Regions from separate parts of the Aestuarierythrobacter aquiaggeris genome, predicted to be linked through region 3. Evidence: predicted binding sites of a transcription regulator. Region 3 holds the regulator's gene; each other region holds the start of a gene.
What was found. The regulator LexA, encoded in region 3, represses DNA repair genes until DNA is damaged. The targets are predictions, from matches to a motif close to GTTCCNCNCTTGTTCT.
Positions count from the first base shown of each region.

Region 1 (4,212 bases), 440 kb from region 3:
GCAGCAACAGGGTGAGCGACGGGTGGGAAGCGTCAAAGGCTATCTCGACCGAAAGACGCGCGATGCTAAGGGCGCGTCTGCGGAGGCAGCCGACGACGTGAAGGAGTGGTAGCGAGCCTTAGAGGACGAGGTCGTAAACTATTACAAAGGCAACAAATGCGAAGAGCCCCGCAAAGATCAAAATCAGCTTCAGCCGCCCCCACGGGTCAGCCCAGGTCTTTTTCCAGGTATAGGATGTGACGCGGTTCTCGGCGATCGCGCGATCAATTTCGCGAAAGCCTTCCCAGTCCTTGTTGTCCTTGGGTGGCGTGTTTCGAGGTCCGCTCATCGCTTTTTCTCCTTCGCGAGAATAGGAGCCCCCCTCTTCTCCACTCTTCCGGCTGATGTTTGCACGAAAGTAGCTCAAAACTATCGGGAAAGCGAGTTCGCAAGGCTTGGCGATGTTCACGGAAAGTGAAAGAACACGCGATAGTGAAGAGCGGATCATGAGCACGAACGAACCATCAGAACCAAACGTCTTCGACTTCCGCGACGAACTGGTCCGGCAGAAGCGGGACAAGCGGCGCAAACTCTTGCTCCTCATTTTGGGCGGATTGTTCGCTGGGGTTCTCGGGGGCGTGATCGGGATCAATTGGCCCTTCGGTTCCGCTAGCGCCGAGGCGCGAACGACACATACCTTTGGGGTCTGCGGGATGATTAGGAAGACCTGTGTGGTCGATGGCGATACGATCTGGCTCGAAGGCGTGAAGATCCGCGTGGCAGACATCGACACGCCCGAAATCTCGCAACCCAGATGCGACTACGAATACGACCTCGGTATCAACGCACGCGACCGGCTGGTTGTCCTGCTCAACCAAGGCGAATTCTCCGCAGTACCGGTCGGCTATCGTGACGAAGACCAGTATGGCCGCAAGCTGCGTGTGCTGATGCGTGACGGACGCTCTCTGGGCGATCAACTGGTTGCCGAAGGTCTTGCCCGGACCTGGACCGGGCGCCGGGAGCCATGGTGCTGATGCGTGTTTGGCCGGATAGAGACGAACCGCTGGCGAGCGGCAAGAACGAGTGGAAACTGAAGCTTGAGGCCTGGCTTCTCGGCATTCCGATCGCCTTCGGTATCGCGGTAGCTATCTGGTCGCTGTTTTGACACTCAATCGCGACCAGGAATTGTGGGGAATGGCACTCTGGGTCGAGAAGCATCACGGCGATGAAGCCCGTGATTTCATCGTTGCGAAGATCGAGCAGCTGGCCCTTGCGAACGAGCCGGAAGGGGTAAAACTTTGGGAGGAAGTTGCGCGTCGCCTCGAGCAGCTTGGCGAGCGCACTTCTTAATCTTGATTGCATCTCTGCCTTCCGAGCCTTCAGCAGACGCGAGATAGGCCTCTAGCCGTTCGATTGTTCTCCGGCGCGGCCGGCGGCCCATTCGCAAGTCGAGCACGAATCGCGGATCGCCGACCGCGCGTCTGCCAAAACGGGTCGCGGAAATATGATAATCTTTCAGATGCTTTTCGATCCGTTCAAGCAAGGTCATGCCCTTTTCGCTCCGACTCGCAAATCCCTTGTGTTCTTGTTCTGTTCCTACTAGGATCGTATCCGCGAGTCTAGGAAAATTCCTACGATTGAGATTCGAAGGAAAGATAGATGGAACATGTCAGAGAAGAGCTCGACCGGCTGATCCTCAAGGGCGGATATGGCTACGCCTCGATATCGCGGCTGCTCGGTCGCAACCCTGCTTATGTGCAGCAATTCATCAAGCGCGGTTCACCGCGAAAGCTCGATGACGAAGACCGAAAGACACTCGCCTGCTTCTTCGGCGTCGATGAGCAAGTGCTCGGCGGTCCCGCCAACGCGGTCAATGATGGCATGGTCGAGATACCGGTTCTCGATGTCGAAGCATCTGCGGGATTCGGCGCGGTAGCTGCCAGTGAGACCGCACACACCCGGTTCGGGTTCGACGAGCGGTGGCTGCGGCACCTGACGTCGGCCAAGAGCGCGAGCCTGTCGATCGTTGGGGTCAAGGGTGACTCTATGGAGCCTACCCTAAGCGATGGTGACGAGGTTCTGGTTGATGCTTCAGATCACGGATCGCGGTTGCGCGACGGGATCTACGTTCTTCGCTCTGATGATACCCTCGTCGTGAAGCGGATCGCCATCAAGCCGGGTGGCCGCCAGATTACCATTGCCAGCGATAATCCTGCTTACCCGACCTGGCACGACATGGATCGGTCGGAGGTTCACGTGGTGGGCCGGGTTATCTGGTTCGGCCGAGCCTTGTAGCGGAAGGACTTGGGCCGGTAGCCGACTGATTGCTATCGGATCGGCAGACCGCAAGACCGGACATTGTTGCGGGTCAATCGAGCAACGGCCAGGTCTAGGCTTGATGCGGACTTATTCGACAACGGCGCCTCGGCCATGTGAACCTGTCATCCGTCTGCCTAACCAATCTCGACCAAGCCTGAAGACGTCTTGGCGCATACGGTCTGGCGCGTTCGTGATGCAGCTCTAAGGGACGGCAGGCCGTAAACTCTAGGCAGCGATCTCGGTTGCAACTGATGAGAAATAAGACGGATAGGCCGCCAGTGCCGGAAGCATTCCCTCATGCCGGCAGGCCGTGCGCACTCCGTCTCGGTCACGCACATTGTTCCACAAAAACGACAGGAAGTTTGCCACTACACGGTCAGCAAAACCCGACTCCATGAAGGCGATTGCGGCTGGATCGCTGTGCCCGTATTTGATTTGCTTCTGGAGCGTGGAGAAGCCCTTAAAGAGGGTTTCGTCCATCGGCTCGGCGAGGTCGGCGAGGGAGGCGGTAATCATCGCCAAGTCATAGGAAAAGGCCCCTTCGCAGAGAGCGACAGCGCTCTCGACGGTTGCATGATTGCCGCTGACCCGGATGCCCAGCGCCGCCATCTTCGCATGGATATGGTAGAAGGGGCGGCCTGCGACCCAGTCCGCCAATGCCTCGGGCAAAAAACCATCGTCGGACAACGATCGTATGGAAGGGGCGGAGTTCCAAGAGATGATCTTCTCGCCCGCCACTTGCAGTAACTGGTCTACCTCGATCGCATCCCGGAGCGCCGCTGCATTCTCGACAAGCCATGCCTGTAGCTCGGCAATGATCGCTGGCGGCAGCGGTGACTTCCGGATCACGGCCCGCTGGTCGCCGTCGGTGTTCGCAGCGATGGCGGCAGCAATCATCTGGAAAACATCGACGACAGCAGGGCGCATCTCCTCGGGTGCCAGATGATAGGCCAGCGTGTGCGAGGCGAGGTTGGAAACACGCTCCTGACCTTCCTCTTCTAGAAAGGTCATATTCGCGACTAGAAATGCCGCGATGGCTTGGATAGCCCGTGCCCGACGTTCGATAAATTTTCGAAACTCTGCTGTGCTGATGTTCGGCTGTATGTTGAGCGCTTCCTGCACCACCGCCTCAATCCGCGCCTGATCCGCGAAAGCTAGGTCTAGCCATTGAGGCTGAATCGGTTGGACTACTGGCGGCGCGTCACTCTGCCGCTGCACGTAATCGTCGAACAGGCTGAGGATGCTGCTTTTCGTCGGCTCTGACTTCGAGGCGTCTAGTAGTTCCTTCGCCTCATTCCAACGCCACCGGTTTCTATAGTCGTTGCGCTGATCAAATATCGAAGGAGTTGCAAAGATCACACTTCCCTCGGTGTGCATGCCGGCGCGGCCTGCCCGACCCATTAGGTTTTGGAAGTCGCGTACCATAATGCTCTCCGCACTTTGGCGCGTAGACGTGATAATCAGATACTTCAGAGGGAAATTGACGCCCTGCGCTAGCGTGGAGGTGCAGACCACAAATTTGGCCAATCCCACCTTCATAGCATACTCGATTGACAGCCTGAGGCCTTGGGGCGTGTCCGCGTGATGGGCGAATATCCCGAGGCGCGCCGCGTTAGTCGCCACCGCATCGGGTCCTAGATGTGCTTCGGTTAGACTTCTGAGTTTTTCGACCTCCGCCGCATCCGACACATCGACGGGCTTCGGCAAATTTGCGCCACGATCAAAGATGTCGACGGCCCGCCGACAGACGGTCGTCACGCTATCTTTCTTGCCGCAGAAGACCGCGACGCTCCCGTTGCCCACGACGTAGAGCCCGAGAAACAAACCAACTTCGCCGCCCTTTGATTTTTCAGGAAATCGTCGGACCTTTGTCTCTTTCCCGCGAAGATTCAGGGGGAAGTCGTCGATGATGCG
Region 1 is NZ_JBANRL010000001.1:1,770,977-1,775,188, forward strand. It holds gene WFP06_RS08705 (conjugal transfer protein TraG N-terminal domain-containing protein) at 1-112, shown strand, start outside; gene WFP06_RS08710 (hypothetical protein) at 119-328, opposite strand; gene WFP06_RS08715 (thermonuclease family protein) at 486-1,013, shown strand; gene WFP06_RS08720 (hypothetical protein) at 1,013-1,144, shown strand; gene WFP06_RS08725 (DUF6961 family protein) at 1,141-1,329, shown strand; gene WFP06_RS08730 (S24 family peptidase) at 1,639-2,274, shown strand; gene WFP06_RS08735 (DEAD/DEAH box helicase) at 2,524-4,212, opposite strand, start outside.
Region 1: a site for LexA is predicted at 1,556-1,571, ahead of WFP06_RS08730 (S24 family peptidase). Genes of this name have one in related genera too.

Region 2 (4,212 bases), 990 kb from region 3:
CGCAATCATCGAGAAGGTTACCGGAAACACGTGGCACGGCGCCATTGTCGATCAGATTGCCAGGCCGCTCGGGCTTGGCTCGATTGCCGGTTTCCATGATGAATCCGCGCTGCCCGGGATGGCAACCGGCTACTCGGTCGATAACAATGGCGCCGTTGTCGTCGCGCAAAAAATCCATGCCGATGTGCCGCATGCCGCCGGTGGCCTGCGCGGGACAGTGCGCGATCTGGCGAAATGGGCTGCCGCGCTCCATGGCGGCAAAGTGATCGGTGATGCGTCTTACAAGATGATGATTGCGCCGACAGTTCTGCCTGACGGCAAAACCGAAAATTATGGCTTCGGCATCGCGCCATCCAAATTGCGCGGGGCAGACGCCATCGGGCATAGCGGCGGCATTTTCGGTTTTACGACCGACAGTATCTATCTGCCCGAAGAAGACGTGTTCGTGGCTGTTTTCGTCAATAGCGATGCGCCGCCGGTTGGCGCGGGCACCTTGATGACCCGCGCAGCAGCAATTGCGATCGGCAGGCCGTTTGCAGAATTCACTGCCGTCGATCCCGATCTGGCAGAGCTGGCTGACAAATTCGGCGTGTACCGGATCAATGAAACGGACACCCGCACATTTTATGAGCGCGGCGGCAAGCTGTTCACGATGCGCAGCGGCAATTCCGCAAGCGAGATATTCGCCACAGATGACGGCACATTTTTCTATGGCCCCGATAGCCTGACGTGGTTTCGCATAAGCACCGACAAGGCCGGCCAGCAGGTTATGGAAATGCACCAGAACGGCGCAGATGAGGCAGAGCTTGCCGTATATGAAGGCCCGATTGTCGAGGATGAACTGGCGATTGTGCCGCGCGCGATTCTGGAAACCTATGTCGGCACATATACGACAATTGCCGGGCCAATGGTGGTCACGTTGTCCGATGCCGATGTGCTGTCGGGCAAGCTGGGCGGACAGTCGCCCATTCCGCTCGCTCCACTCAGCGATACCAAATTCAAAGTCACGGCCGTCGATGCGACAGTCACTTTCACTTCGGAAGGTGGTGCGGTGACCGGATTGGTCATCGAACAAGGCGGCCAGCAAATTCCCGGCGAACGTGTATCCGAAGCAGACTAACGCCAGATCACGACTGCCGCTTGCAGCGCCTCGTTTCCGCACCGGAAGCGGGGCGCGTCCAGATGATCTCCAGGACAGGTATTCCGGGTATTGTTCCGCCAGTCGCGATAGCCTCGGGCTGATCGATCGCGAACAAACAATTGCGCGTTTGGGCCAGCCGCCTGATCGCAGACAATGCATTGCCGTAACTGTCATGTCCTGCTGGCAATGATACGAAGCTGCCAGCGGTCCCGCCTGACGGAGGATAGAAAGCGTCATCGGCAAACAATGTGCTGTCGGGCAGATATACCGTATATCTACCGCGCATGATCCATCCGGTCATACTCTTCGAGGGCGTAATCGCTTCCAAGCGTGCGTCAGCCCGGAGCAGAAGCATGGATGTACGGGTCAGAGCCATGATCTCCGGATCGCGGCTTGGATAATTATCGACATAGGTGATCTGCTGGCTGCGACGTTTTATCCAATCCAGGTCCGCACCGCACAGCACGATGATCAGACAAACCAGTGCCAACCGCTTGTTGGTGTTGAACCGGAAGGACGGTTTCAAGAATCGTTACCCTGCATTTGGTGATCAACGGAACAAGCGCCGCGAACGATCCCGAGCAGTAATATTTCACACCCTGATTCGAATGATTCAAAACCCGCCGCGAACACTTTTCCGCAAAAATTTTTTTACCGGATTCATTTCACCCCTTGCGCGATTCAAGACCCTAGGCTTTCCGGCGCGTCGCGGCGTTGCAACAATGTAATACACCCGCGCGCCGTAAGGTTAATGCCGATTTACCCTCTTGCATCGCGATTCCACTTTGAGCACTATGGCTATGGGCCAGACGTTGGGGGACCTACTAGATACTGTTACCGAGTGTGATGCGCCAGATTCGCGTCCTCGGGCAGATTCGGGTGGTCAAACCCCATCATTGCACCCGACCGGGGAAAGAAAGGGGATAAGTTTTTCCCCTCTGCAGGGCCGGCTCATGGTAGGCAGGACAACAGTCCGCCGAATCGAACGAAAGCGGAACAGCGGTGCGGGCAAGCGCGTTGTTCGAACAGGACGGGACGAGTTGATGGAATTCAGAACTGGGGACGATGCGGCGATGGGGCTGGATCAGGAAAACGACACTGCGGTTACAGACAGCCAGGCTGCCAGGACAGTTTCCGGCAGCGCGTCCGATAAAACGCCCAAGGGCAAGAAAGCACAAGCGGCAATGACGATGGATAGAGACGACATGGGTAGCGACGGGCTTGTGGCAGAAAAGGCTGGCGAGGCACTGGCCGGCGCCATGAAACAAGCGGTCAAGGTCGAGGATGACAGCAAGCGCGTAAACGCGCGCCGTTTTGCTGTCGTGACCGATGAAACGCGCGATGCCTTGCTGACCGAATTCGGCAAGGAAACGCTGATCGACCGCTATCTGCTTCCGGGCGAGAATTTTCAGGATCTGTTCGCCCGTGTGGCCGATGCCTATGCCGATGATCAGGAGCATGCCCAGCGGCTGTATGATTATATTTCGCGTTTGTGGTTCATGCCCGCAACGCCCGTGCTGTCCAATGGCGGCACCGGGCGCGGCCTGCCGATCTCGTGCTATCTGAACTCCGTTTCAGACAGCCTCGACGGCATTGTGAACACCTGGAACGAAAATGTCTGGCTTGCTTCCAAGGGTGGCGGCATCGGTACCTATTGGGGCAATGTCCGCGGGATTGGCGAGCCGGTTGGTCTGAACGGCAAGACCAGCGGTATCATCCCGTTCGTGCGCGTGATGGACAGTCTGACGCTGGCAATTTCGCAAGGTTCGCTGCGCCGCGGATCGGCAGCGTGCTATCTCGACGTATCGCACCCTGAAATCGAGGAATTCCTCGAAATCCGCAAGGCATCGGGCGACTTCAACCGCAAGGCGCTGAACCTGCACCACGGCGTGTTGCTGACCGACAAGTTCATGGAAGCGGTCCGCGCGGGCGAGAAGTTTGACCTGCTGTCGCCCAAAACGGGCGAAGTGCGCGCCACCGTCGATGCGCGGGCCCTGTTCCAGAAACTGGTCGAAACCCGTCTGGCAACGGGTGAACCCTATATCGTGTTCAGTGACACGGTGAACCGCATGATGCCCAAGCATCACCGCGAGCTCGGCCTCAAGGTTTCGACCTCCAACCTCTGCAGCGAAATCACGTTGCCGACGGGCATCGACCATCTCGGTAATGACCGTACGGCGGTATGCTGCCTGTCTTCGCTCAATCTCGAGAAATGGGATGAGTGGAACGAGGACAAGACCTTTATCGAAGATGTCATGCGGATGCTCGACAATGTCCTGCAGGATTACATCGACCGTGCGCCGGCCGAAATGGCCCGTGCGAAATATTCCGCCATGCGCGAACGCAGCGTGGGCCTGGGCGTCATGGGGTTCCACTCCTTCCTCCAGTCCAAAAACATTACGCTAGAAGGATCCATGGCGAAGGTCTGGAACCTGAAGATGTTCAAACACATCAGCGGCAAGGCCGAAGAAGCCTCGCTGATCCTGGCCAAGGAACGCGGCCCCTGTCCCGACGCGGAAGAAACCGGCGCGATGGAACGGTTCAGCTGTAAAATGGCGATCGCACCGACCGCATCGATCAGCATCATTTGCGGCGGCACCAGCGCGTGTATCGAACCAATTCCGGCGAATATCTATACGCACAAGACGCTGTCAGGCAGCTTCGTAGTAAAGAACCCCTATCTGGAAAAACTGCTGCGCGATAAATCGAAGGATTCGACCAACGTGTGGAATTCGATTCTCGAAAATGGCGGCTCGGTCGCGCATCTCGATTTCCTGAGCGACGAAGAAAAGGCCACCTTCAAAACCAGTTTCGAAGTCGATCAGCGATATTTGCTCGAATACGCCGCCGACCGCGCGCCATTCATCGATCAGGCACAAAGCCTCAACCTGTTTATCCCGGCCGATGTGGACAAGTGGGATCTGGCAATGCTGCATTTCCAGGCATGGGAAAAAGGCATCAAGTCGCTTTATTACCTACGCTCGAAATCGATCCAGCGCGCCGGTTTCGCCGGCGGTTCGGGGGGCGGTGTGGAAGCCGATAACACTGCCGAAGCCGCAAGGATCGAGCTT
Region 2 is NZ_JBANRL010000001.1:344,808-349,019, forward strand. It holds gene WFP06_RS01675 (serine hydrolase domain-containing protein) at 1-1,120, shown strand, start outside; gene WFP06_RS01680 (hypothetical protein) at 1,128-1,667, opposite strand; gene WFP06_RS01685 (ribonucleoside-diphosphate reductase subunit alpha) at 2,185-4,212, shown strand, end outside.
Region 2: a site for LexA is predicted at 2,124-2,139, ahead of WFP06_RS01685 (ribonucleoside-diphosphate reductase subunit alpha). Genes of this name have one in related genera too.

Region 3 (4,212 bases):
CGCTAAACGTTTCGACAGCGGTAAGTCTGGTGGTTGCGGCTTGCGGCGTGCCCGTGGCAAAACACGGCAATCGTGCAGCATCATCGAAGGCGGGTGCGGCGGATACGCTGGAGGCGCTCGGGCTGGATATGGATGCGGCAGGACGAACTGCGGAGGATACGTTGGGTGATCTCGGCATTTGTTTTCTGTTTGCAAAAAACCACCATCCGGCAATGGGCAGGATCCAGCCGATCAGGCAAAAAATCGGCAAACGGACAATTTTCAATCTGATGGGTCCACTTTCGAACCCGGCTCGTGTCAGCAACCAGCTGATCGGCATAGCGAGGCCAGCTTATGTGCCCATATATGCCGGCGCAATGGCACAGCTCGGCACGGGACACACCCTGATCGTATCGGGTGATGAAGGTCTGGACGAACTTAGTCTCGCCGGCGGAAACGAAATGGCAGACGTCAGTGGCAACGATTTCGAAATGAAGCGCATGGATGCAGCTGAGGCCGGGCTGCAACGCGCACCGGTCGAAGCGATCCGTGGCGGCGATGCCGCCCATAATGCGGCCGCACTGCGCGCTTTGCTCATGGGTGCACCGGGTCCGTACCGTGATGCCGTTCTGTTTAACGCCGCCGCTGCATTGATGGTGGCAGGCGAAGTGCAAAGCTGGCCCGATGGTGTCGAAGAGGCTGCCGAAGCGCTGGACAAGGGGCTCGCCAACACTCTTCTCGATTGCTGGATCAAGTCGGTCAAATGAACAAACTCGAAGAAATCTGCGCAACCAAACGCTCCGAAGTAGCGATCAGGAAACGGCTGCTTTCGCGTGCCGGTCTGGAACAGCAAGCTGGTGAGCAGGGGCAACCGCGCGGCTTCACCGCTGCGCTTGCCGCCGCATCCCGCAGCGGCTTCGGTTTGATCGCCGAGATCAAGCAAGCGTCACCCTCCAAAGGCCTTATCCGGGAGGATTTCGACCCCGCTGGTCACGCCGCAAGCTATGAGCGTGGCGGTGCAGCCTGCCTGTCGGTTCTAACGGATTCGCAATACTTTCAAGGGCATGAAGATTATCTGATCGAAGCCCGCAAGGCTTGCAGTCTTCCGGTTCTGCGGAAAGATTTCATGGTGGACCCATGGCAAGTTGTCGAATCCAGGGCAATTGGTGCGGATGCCATCCTGATTATCGTCGCTGCGCTGGACGATGACCAAATGCGCGAGATTGAGTGCGCTGCAACAGAAGCTGGAATGGATGTTCTTGTCGAAGTCCACGACGCGGCTGAAATGGAACGTGCTGCAAAGCTCGAAACGCGTTTGATCGGCGTGAACAACCGTAATTTGAAGACATTCGAAACTGATTTGACGATTACGGAAAAACTTGCATCGCTGGCACCTGAAGGCACCATTCTGGTCGGTGAGAGCGGGATATCGAACAATGCGGATCTCCTTCGGTTGTCAGGATCCGGGGTCCGCTGTTTTCTTGTTGGGGAAAGTTTGATGCGGCATCAGGATCTCGAAACCGCAACCCGCGCTTTGCTGGCATCATGAGCAGGCTCACCCACCTCGATGCCTCCGGCAATGCGCGCATGGTCGATGTCGGCGGCAAGGCCGAGACATTGCGGAGCGCTGTTGCCGAAGGCAGGATCGATATGTCCGATAAGGCACTATCTGCAATTACCGATGGCGACGCGCCGAAGGGCGACGTGCTGGCAGCCGCCCGTATCGCCGGTATCATGGCTGCAAAAGATACTGCTCGCCTCATACCCCTGTGCCATCCGCTCGCGCTGGATTCTGTCGTGATCGATTTCCGTTCGGACGAGCGCGGGATTATCGTCGCGGCCACCGTGAAGCTGACCGGCAAAACAGGCGTCGAAATGGAAGCTTTGACAGCAACATCGATCGCATTACTCACAATTTACGACATGGTGAAAGCGGTCGATAAATCCATGACGATCGGCAACCTTCGGCTGTGCGATAAAACCGGCGGCAAATCGGGCGACTGGCACAGAAGCGGCTAGTTCGCTCAGAATAATCAGCATTGTGCCCCGTCCGCTTGACACTTTTCAAAATGTTGCTTACTTGTTCCTCATTCGTTCACTAGCTGACCTGTTTGCGTCAGGGTGCGGATATTGATGCGGGCAACCAGGGAGCGACCCGATTATGCTGACTGCCAAACAGCACGAATTAATCCGTTTTATTCAGTTACGGCTTGAAGAAACGGGCATTTCGCCATCTTTCGAGGAGATGAAGGATGCGCTGGATCTCAAGTCAAAATCAGGTGTGCACCGTCTGATTTCGGCGCTCGAGGAACGGGGCTTTATCCGGCGGCTACCCAACCGTGCGCGCGCTCTGGAAGTTTTGAAACAGCCAGAGGATGCGAGTGCGGGGCAAGCGGGATCGGTTGCAGCAAATGATGTGATCGGACGCAAGATTGTGCCGCCGTTGGCCAATCGGCCGCAGCCTGCAAATGATGTGATCGAGATACCACTCCATGGCCGGATTGCGGCGGGGGCCCCGATCGAAGCGTTTGAAGATCATACGAGCCTTCCTGTTCCTGCTGCTCTGCTCGGCCCTGGTGAGCATTATGCGTTGGAAGTTTCAGGCGATTCAATGATCGAAGCGGGTATTTTCGATGGTGATTTCGCGCTGGTGAAACGCACCGATACAGCGCGCGACGGCGAAATCGTTGTCGCTCTGGTCGATAACACCGAAGCCACGTTGAAATATCTGCGTAAGGAAGGTGGCAAAATCTGTCTTGACCCGGCCAACTCCTCCTACTCGCCGCAAATTTACGAACCCGGGCAAGTGGAAGTTCAGGGCAAGCTGGCGGGATTGCTCCGCCGCTATCACTAAAGGTACCGTTTTGTGTCGGTGGCCGCGTCAGGCCTGCTGGCCGGCAGTCTTTGGCTTGATTAGCGTTTGCCCGGTTCCCAGGGTTGCCACCAACCGTGTCGGCCCTGCGTGTCGCTGACCCGGTCGATGCGTTGTTTTCCCAGAAAGAGGGCTAATCCGCCCGATTGTGCCAGGGTCCTGCGATCGGCCTTGAGCCATTTGGGCTGGCAACTGCGGGGAAGAAAGCGGTCTGCAACCACGATATCGGATGCCTCGCAAGCAGCGGCCAATGCGCTCTCTTCAACTAGGTCCTTGCTTCTGGCCATCAGAATTGACCACGCTTTACCCTCTCTCACGATGGTGATCGTGCAAAAATCTCTGCTGCACCGCGCCCCAGGCCAGCGATCGAGAGCGATAATCTGGCCCGAAAGACCTGCCATTTCCTGAAGGTTATCGCTGGCATAACTGCTTCGACTATCGCGCAGCATCAGCAGTATATCCCCTTCCCCTGCGATCCCGACATGGCGCCCATCACTCGACACCAGCACATCCGGGGCCGACAAGTTGAATACCCCGATTGCACCCGCCAAAACGGGGAAAAGCCCGTACAGTCGTCCCTTCCCCCTCCACAGGGCAAGCCATAGCGATCCCGCCAAAAACAGCGCAAATAGGCCCGTGCCCATATGCGGCGCCAGTTTAACCGCGCCGGGTTGTGCGGAAGTGAAGTGGGCAATAGCCAGCATCAGATCGAGCGATTTACCCGCTAGCCACCAAAACGGGGCGCCAATCCCTGCAATGTCTAAAGTGAGGGCAATCGCGATAAGCGGCATAGAGACAAAGGTTGTCAGCGGAATAGCGATTACGTTGGCAAGTGCGCCGTAAAGCCCGGCCCGATGAAAATGGAACATGACGATTGGCATCAACGCTATTTCGATCACCAACCCGGTGACAAGCAACATAAACGCCCGCCGCCCGGTTCGCGAGATCCAACGCTCCTCACGAGGGGCAAGGAATTGCCTGACAGGTTCCGAATTGTGAAGTGCGATGATCGCGATGACTGCTGAAAAGCTCATTTGAAAGCTCGGCCCCACCAGCGTTTCCGGCCACAGAAGCAGCACAAACAGTGCGGCAACCGATACCATTCGCAGTGAAAGCGGTTCACGCCCCATCGCCAATGCGATGAGGATCAGGACAGCTCCGACGCAGCTTCTGATTGTCGGTACCTCCGATCCAGTCAGAAGCGTGTACCCGATGCCGGCCAATGCCGCGAAGGCCGCCGCAGCAAGCGGCAACCGCACCCTCAGCGCCAACCATGGCCAAAGCGCCAGCAGGGTTATGGCCACATAATATGCGCCGGCGATCACGGCGCTGACGTGCAAACCGCTGATGGAAAGCAGGTG
Region 3 is NZ_JBANRL010000001.1:1,333,484-1,337,695, reverse strand. It holds gene trpD (anthranilate phosphoribosyltransferase) at 1-746, shown strand, start outside; gene trpC (indole-3-glycerol phosphate synthase TrpC) at 743-1,528, shown strand; gene moaC (cyclic pyranopterin monophosphate synthase MoaC) at 1,525-1,998, shown strand; gene lexA (transcriptional repressor LexA) at 2,141-2,833, shown strand; gene WFP06_RS06485 (ComEC/Rec2 family competence protein) at 2,893-4,212, opposite strand, start outside.

Region 4 (4,212 bases), 200 kb from region 3:
TATTCGCAAACCGGCGGCGGAAAAAACCGGCATTTGCGCGAACGATATGATGGTCCGGTTCGAACCAGGCAACATAATGGTCATCTTCGCGTGTTCCGCTTTCAATCAACCGGAACCGGACGAATGCGTGCATTTTGTGACTGTCCCGGCGAACTGTCCGGTCCAGTTCTTCCACTCTACGCACATCGCTGTCGGTTTTATCCTCCATGATGCGCGGATTGGATTGGAGCCTCCATAATAGGCGATACAAAAGCGCAAAACGCTCAGCGTCGGAATGCAGGGCTGCGTTTTTTGCCAGCGTCAGAAAACGCCGGCTCGCCCGAGGCATTGGCGCATCAGCATCGGGCTCAGGCAACTCATTGCCTCCTCCAAACAAATCACCCACCGTGTCAGTTTCCAGCCACGCTATCCGTTCAGGCGCAATCCCGCACTGGACTGATTGCCGCGCCCGCTCGCGCCAATGGGAAAAATCGTCCGGTGCCGGCATCACCACGCTGAAATAGGCCGCTGTATCGGAACTGCGCGCAGATATCATAGCGCCCTCACGCAGCAAACAGTTCAAGCTGCTCCTGCTTGGGCGCGAGCAGATTGCGGAGATCGGCACGATCAGTCAAGGCAGTTGGACGCCAGTCGATTGCGCAAATGAAAGGGCGCACCTTTGCGATTGAAACTGTCAATTTCGCGACGTCGTCCAGCCTCAGAGTCCGGTGACGCCGGGCTGAAATAATCTGGTTCACCGCCCGCACGCCCAAGCCCGGCACGCGCAGCAATTGTTCGCGCCCTGCCCGGTTTACATCGAGCGGAAATGCGTCCCTGAATTTCAGCGCCCAAGCAAGTTTGGGATCAATATCGAGCGGCAAATTCCCCGCAGCGTCAGTCGCCGCCATAACTTCCGTTGCCTGATAACCGTAAAACCGCATCAGCCAATCCGACTGATACAATCGATGTTCGCGAATCAGCGGCGGTCGCTTCAACGGCAAAACCGCACTGGCATCGGGGATCGGACTGAACGCTGAATAATAGACCCGCCGCAAGCCAAACCCGCTGTACAATAAGCTTGCCTTCTGCACTATATCCGCATCGGACGCAGCATCCGCGCCAACAATCATCTGTGTCGATTGTCCTGCCGGGGCAAACTTCGGAGCATTTTTGAAGTGCTTTCGCGCATCCTTGTTTTCGGTAATTGCAGCCTTCACTTCGCCCATCGCACCTTCGATCTGGAGAGAGTTCTTGTCCGGCGCAAGGCGGGCCAGACCAGCCTTGGTCGGGAGTTCTACGTTGATTGACACACGATCCGCATAAAGCCCGGCCTGATACGCAAGTTCGGGATCGGCTTCCGGGATCGATTTCAGGTGGATGTACCCGCGAAAATCATGTTCTTCGCGCAGGATTCGTGCAGTCTCTACCAATTGCTCCATCGTAAAATTCGAACTTTTGATAATGCCCGAAGAAAGAAACAGACCCTCGATATAATTGCGCCGGTAAAAGTTCAGCGTCAGGTCGGCAACCTCCTGCGGAGTAAAGCGCGCTCGGCGCACATTCGAACTTTTCCTGTTGATGCAATAATGACAATCGAAGATGCAGTGATTGGTAAGCAAAATTTTCAGCAGCGAGATACATCGTCCATCGGGGGCATAGGCATGGCAGATGCCCATGCCTTCGGTTGAACCGATACCCTTGCCGCCAAGACTGTTCTTTTTCGCGGTTCCTGACGAAGCACACGATGCATCATACTTTGCGGCATCCGCGAGGATTCCCAATTTTTCCAGTGTCGAGATCTGCTTCATGTGTTCCTTATATGTTCTTTTATATGACTTGCATAGGTGCGAGTAAAATTATTTCGTTCGGGAACCACGCTGCTTACCGGGCATTTCTGAAATACGGCCCGGGCCCCTCTGGCGAGCAAATGCTCGCGATGTCGGACGTATCGCAATGGCCGGCCCGCAATTCTGGATTGGCACGATATTTCGCTAAATGCGAAAGAGGCTGTCCACTGGCAACTTCTTCGCACATCGAACGAACGGAGTTTTACATGAGATTGATCGCCTCACTCGCCATGATTACCATGGCTATTTCGCCTGTTGCCAGCGCGAAGGATTGGACTTTCGGCGATGGCCAGATGCCTGAACGCTGGTCGCTGATAAACAGTGATTACGCATTATGTGACAGCGGCCTGATGCAATCGCCGATCGACCTGGGTAATGCCAACGCAATCGGTAATGTATCCCTCAGCACGAATTATGGATCTACGACCGGCCAGGTCAAACTCGGCACTGAGAAGGTCCAGGTGGATTTTCCTGCCGGAATGGGCATGATGTCCGGCGACAAGGCGTTTGCACTCATCCAGGTCCACTTCCACACGCCTGCCGAACACGCGATCGATGGGAAACGTCATCCGCTGGTCGGCCATTTTGTGCACGCGACCGAAGCGGGTGAGCTTGGCGTGTTAGGCATCATGTTCGAGGAGGGCGAAGCCAACCCCGCGCTGCAAACAATTATCGACGCAAGCGCAGCGGGAGACGGTACAGACGTGTCGTTTGACATCAACGATATGCTGCCTGACGACATATCTGTCTTCCGGTACATGGGTTCGCTTACAACGCCGCCTTGCAGCGAAGGGGTAAACTGGCACGTGTCGAAGGGCACGATGACAGCAAGCGGGGCGCAGATTGCCGCGCTGTATAATTTGCTCGGAGATACTTCACGCTCGCTGCAACCATTGGGTAGCCGCTTGCTGGTAGCTCCAGCCGACTAGTCACTCTCGGGCCCGGCCGGTTGACGGATTTTTTCCTGACAAAGCTGGCAGGGCCCAATCCAATCGCAAGATTCTGCGTGTGTACCGGTGAGTTCATAATCGGCTGTCTGTCAGGTTTGCCGGTCCGCGGGACGACTGCCGGAACCAAACTCCATCCCGTCCCGTTGGTAAACTAAACTCAGACAATGGAGACATCATGAAATACGCCGATGCAAATGCCGAAGAAATCAAAACGGAATTCTGGGAATCACTGGCCTCTTCATCCTTTCTGATGCTGCAGCTGGATAGCGACAACAAGACCGCCGTCCCGATGACTGCGCAGCTGGATAAAGACGCCAACAGCTCGATTTGGTTCTTCACGCAGAAAAACAGTTCGTTTGCCGCGCTGGGCGATGCAACTGCGACCTTTGAGAGCAAGGGTCATGACATATTTGCCAGGTTCCACGGGAAGTTGCGCGTCGAAGACAGCAAGGAGCGCTTCGATCAGTTCTGGAACAACTTTGTCGAAGCCTGGTACGATGGCGGAAAAGACGATCCGGACATCCTGTTTCTGCGGATGGACCTGGGCGATGCGGAAATCTGGAATGGCGACATGGGTCTGCTGAACGTGGCGAAGATGGCGCTGGGCATGAATGTCCATGACGAGGCTGAAAAACAGCACACCGAAACGACGCTTTAGGCGATATCAGGTTCAACAATGAGGGGCCGCTCCCGCAAGGGATGCGGCCCCATTTTTATGCCCGGTTACCCAGAAGACCTGGCAGCAGACCGAAGACCAGAACCAGCGTCACCGCGATCGGAGCAGCCCAGGCGACCAGGAAGCGCCAAATTACAAACATACCGTCCGACAGACCCGACTGCGCCTTCACCATATTTGCATCGGCTTTCCATCCCACGAACACCGAAACCAGCAGCGCGCCAAGCGGCAACATAATCTTGCCTGTGAATCCGTCCAGTGTGTCCAGGATGTCGGTATCAGCGAAGATATTCCAGAAACCGAGCAGCCGGACATCCGACCAGACATTGTAGCCCAAAGCACATGCAACGCCGATCAGCCACGCCACCGCACCAACGATCACGGCAGCTTTCTTGCGGCCCCATCCAAACCGGTCGATTGTCCAGGCAGTCGGCCCTTCGAGCAGCGAGATCGAACTGGTCAGAGCGGCGAAGAAGATCAATATGAAAAACACGAAACCAACCAACGCGCCGCCGGGCATTACATTGAATGCCACAGGCAAAGTCTGGAAGATCAGCGCAGGTCCGCCAGCCGGATCAAGCCCGACCGCAAACACAATCGGAAAGATCATCAGCCCTGCCAGAATAGCCACTGTCGTATCCGCCAGGGCGATCAAGCCTGCCGTGGGAGCAAGGTTCACATCTTTGCCGACATAGGCGCCGTAAGTAAGCAATCCGCCTGCCGCGAGGCTGAGCGAGAACAACGCTTGTCCGAGTGCTTC
Region 4 is NZ_JBANRL010000001.1:1,534,448-1,538,659, forward strand. It holds gene WFP06_RS07535 (UdgX family uracil-DNA binding protein) at 1-535, opposite strand, end outside; gene WFP06_RS07540 (putative DNA modification/repair radical SAM protein) at 543-1,787, opposite strand; gene WFP06_RS07545 (carbonic anhydrase) at 2,033-2,755, shown strand; gene WFP06_RS07550 (pyridoxamine 5'-phosphate oxidase family protein) at 2,952-3,434, shown strand; gene WFP06_RS07555 (sodium-dependent transporter) at 3,490-4,212, opposite strand, start outside.
Region 4: a site for LexA is predicted at 1,790-1,805, ahead of WFP06_RS07540 (putative DNA modification/repair radical SAM protein). Genes of this name have one in related genera too.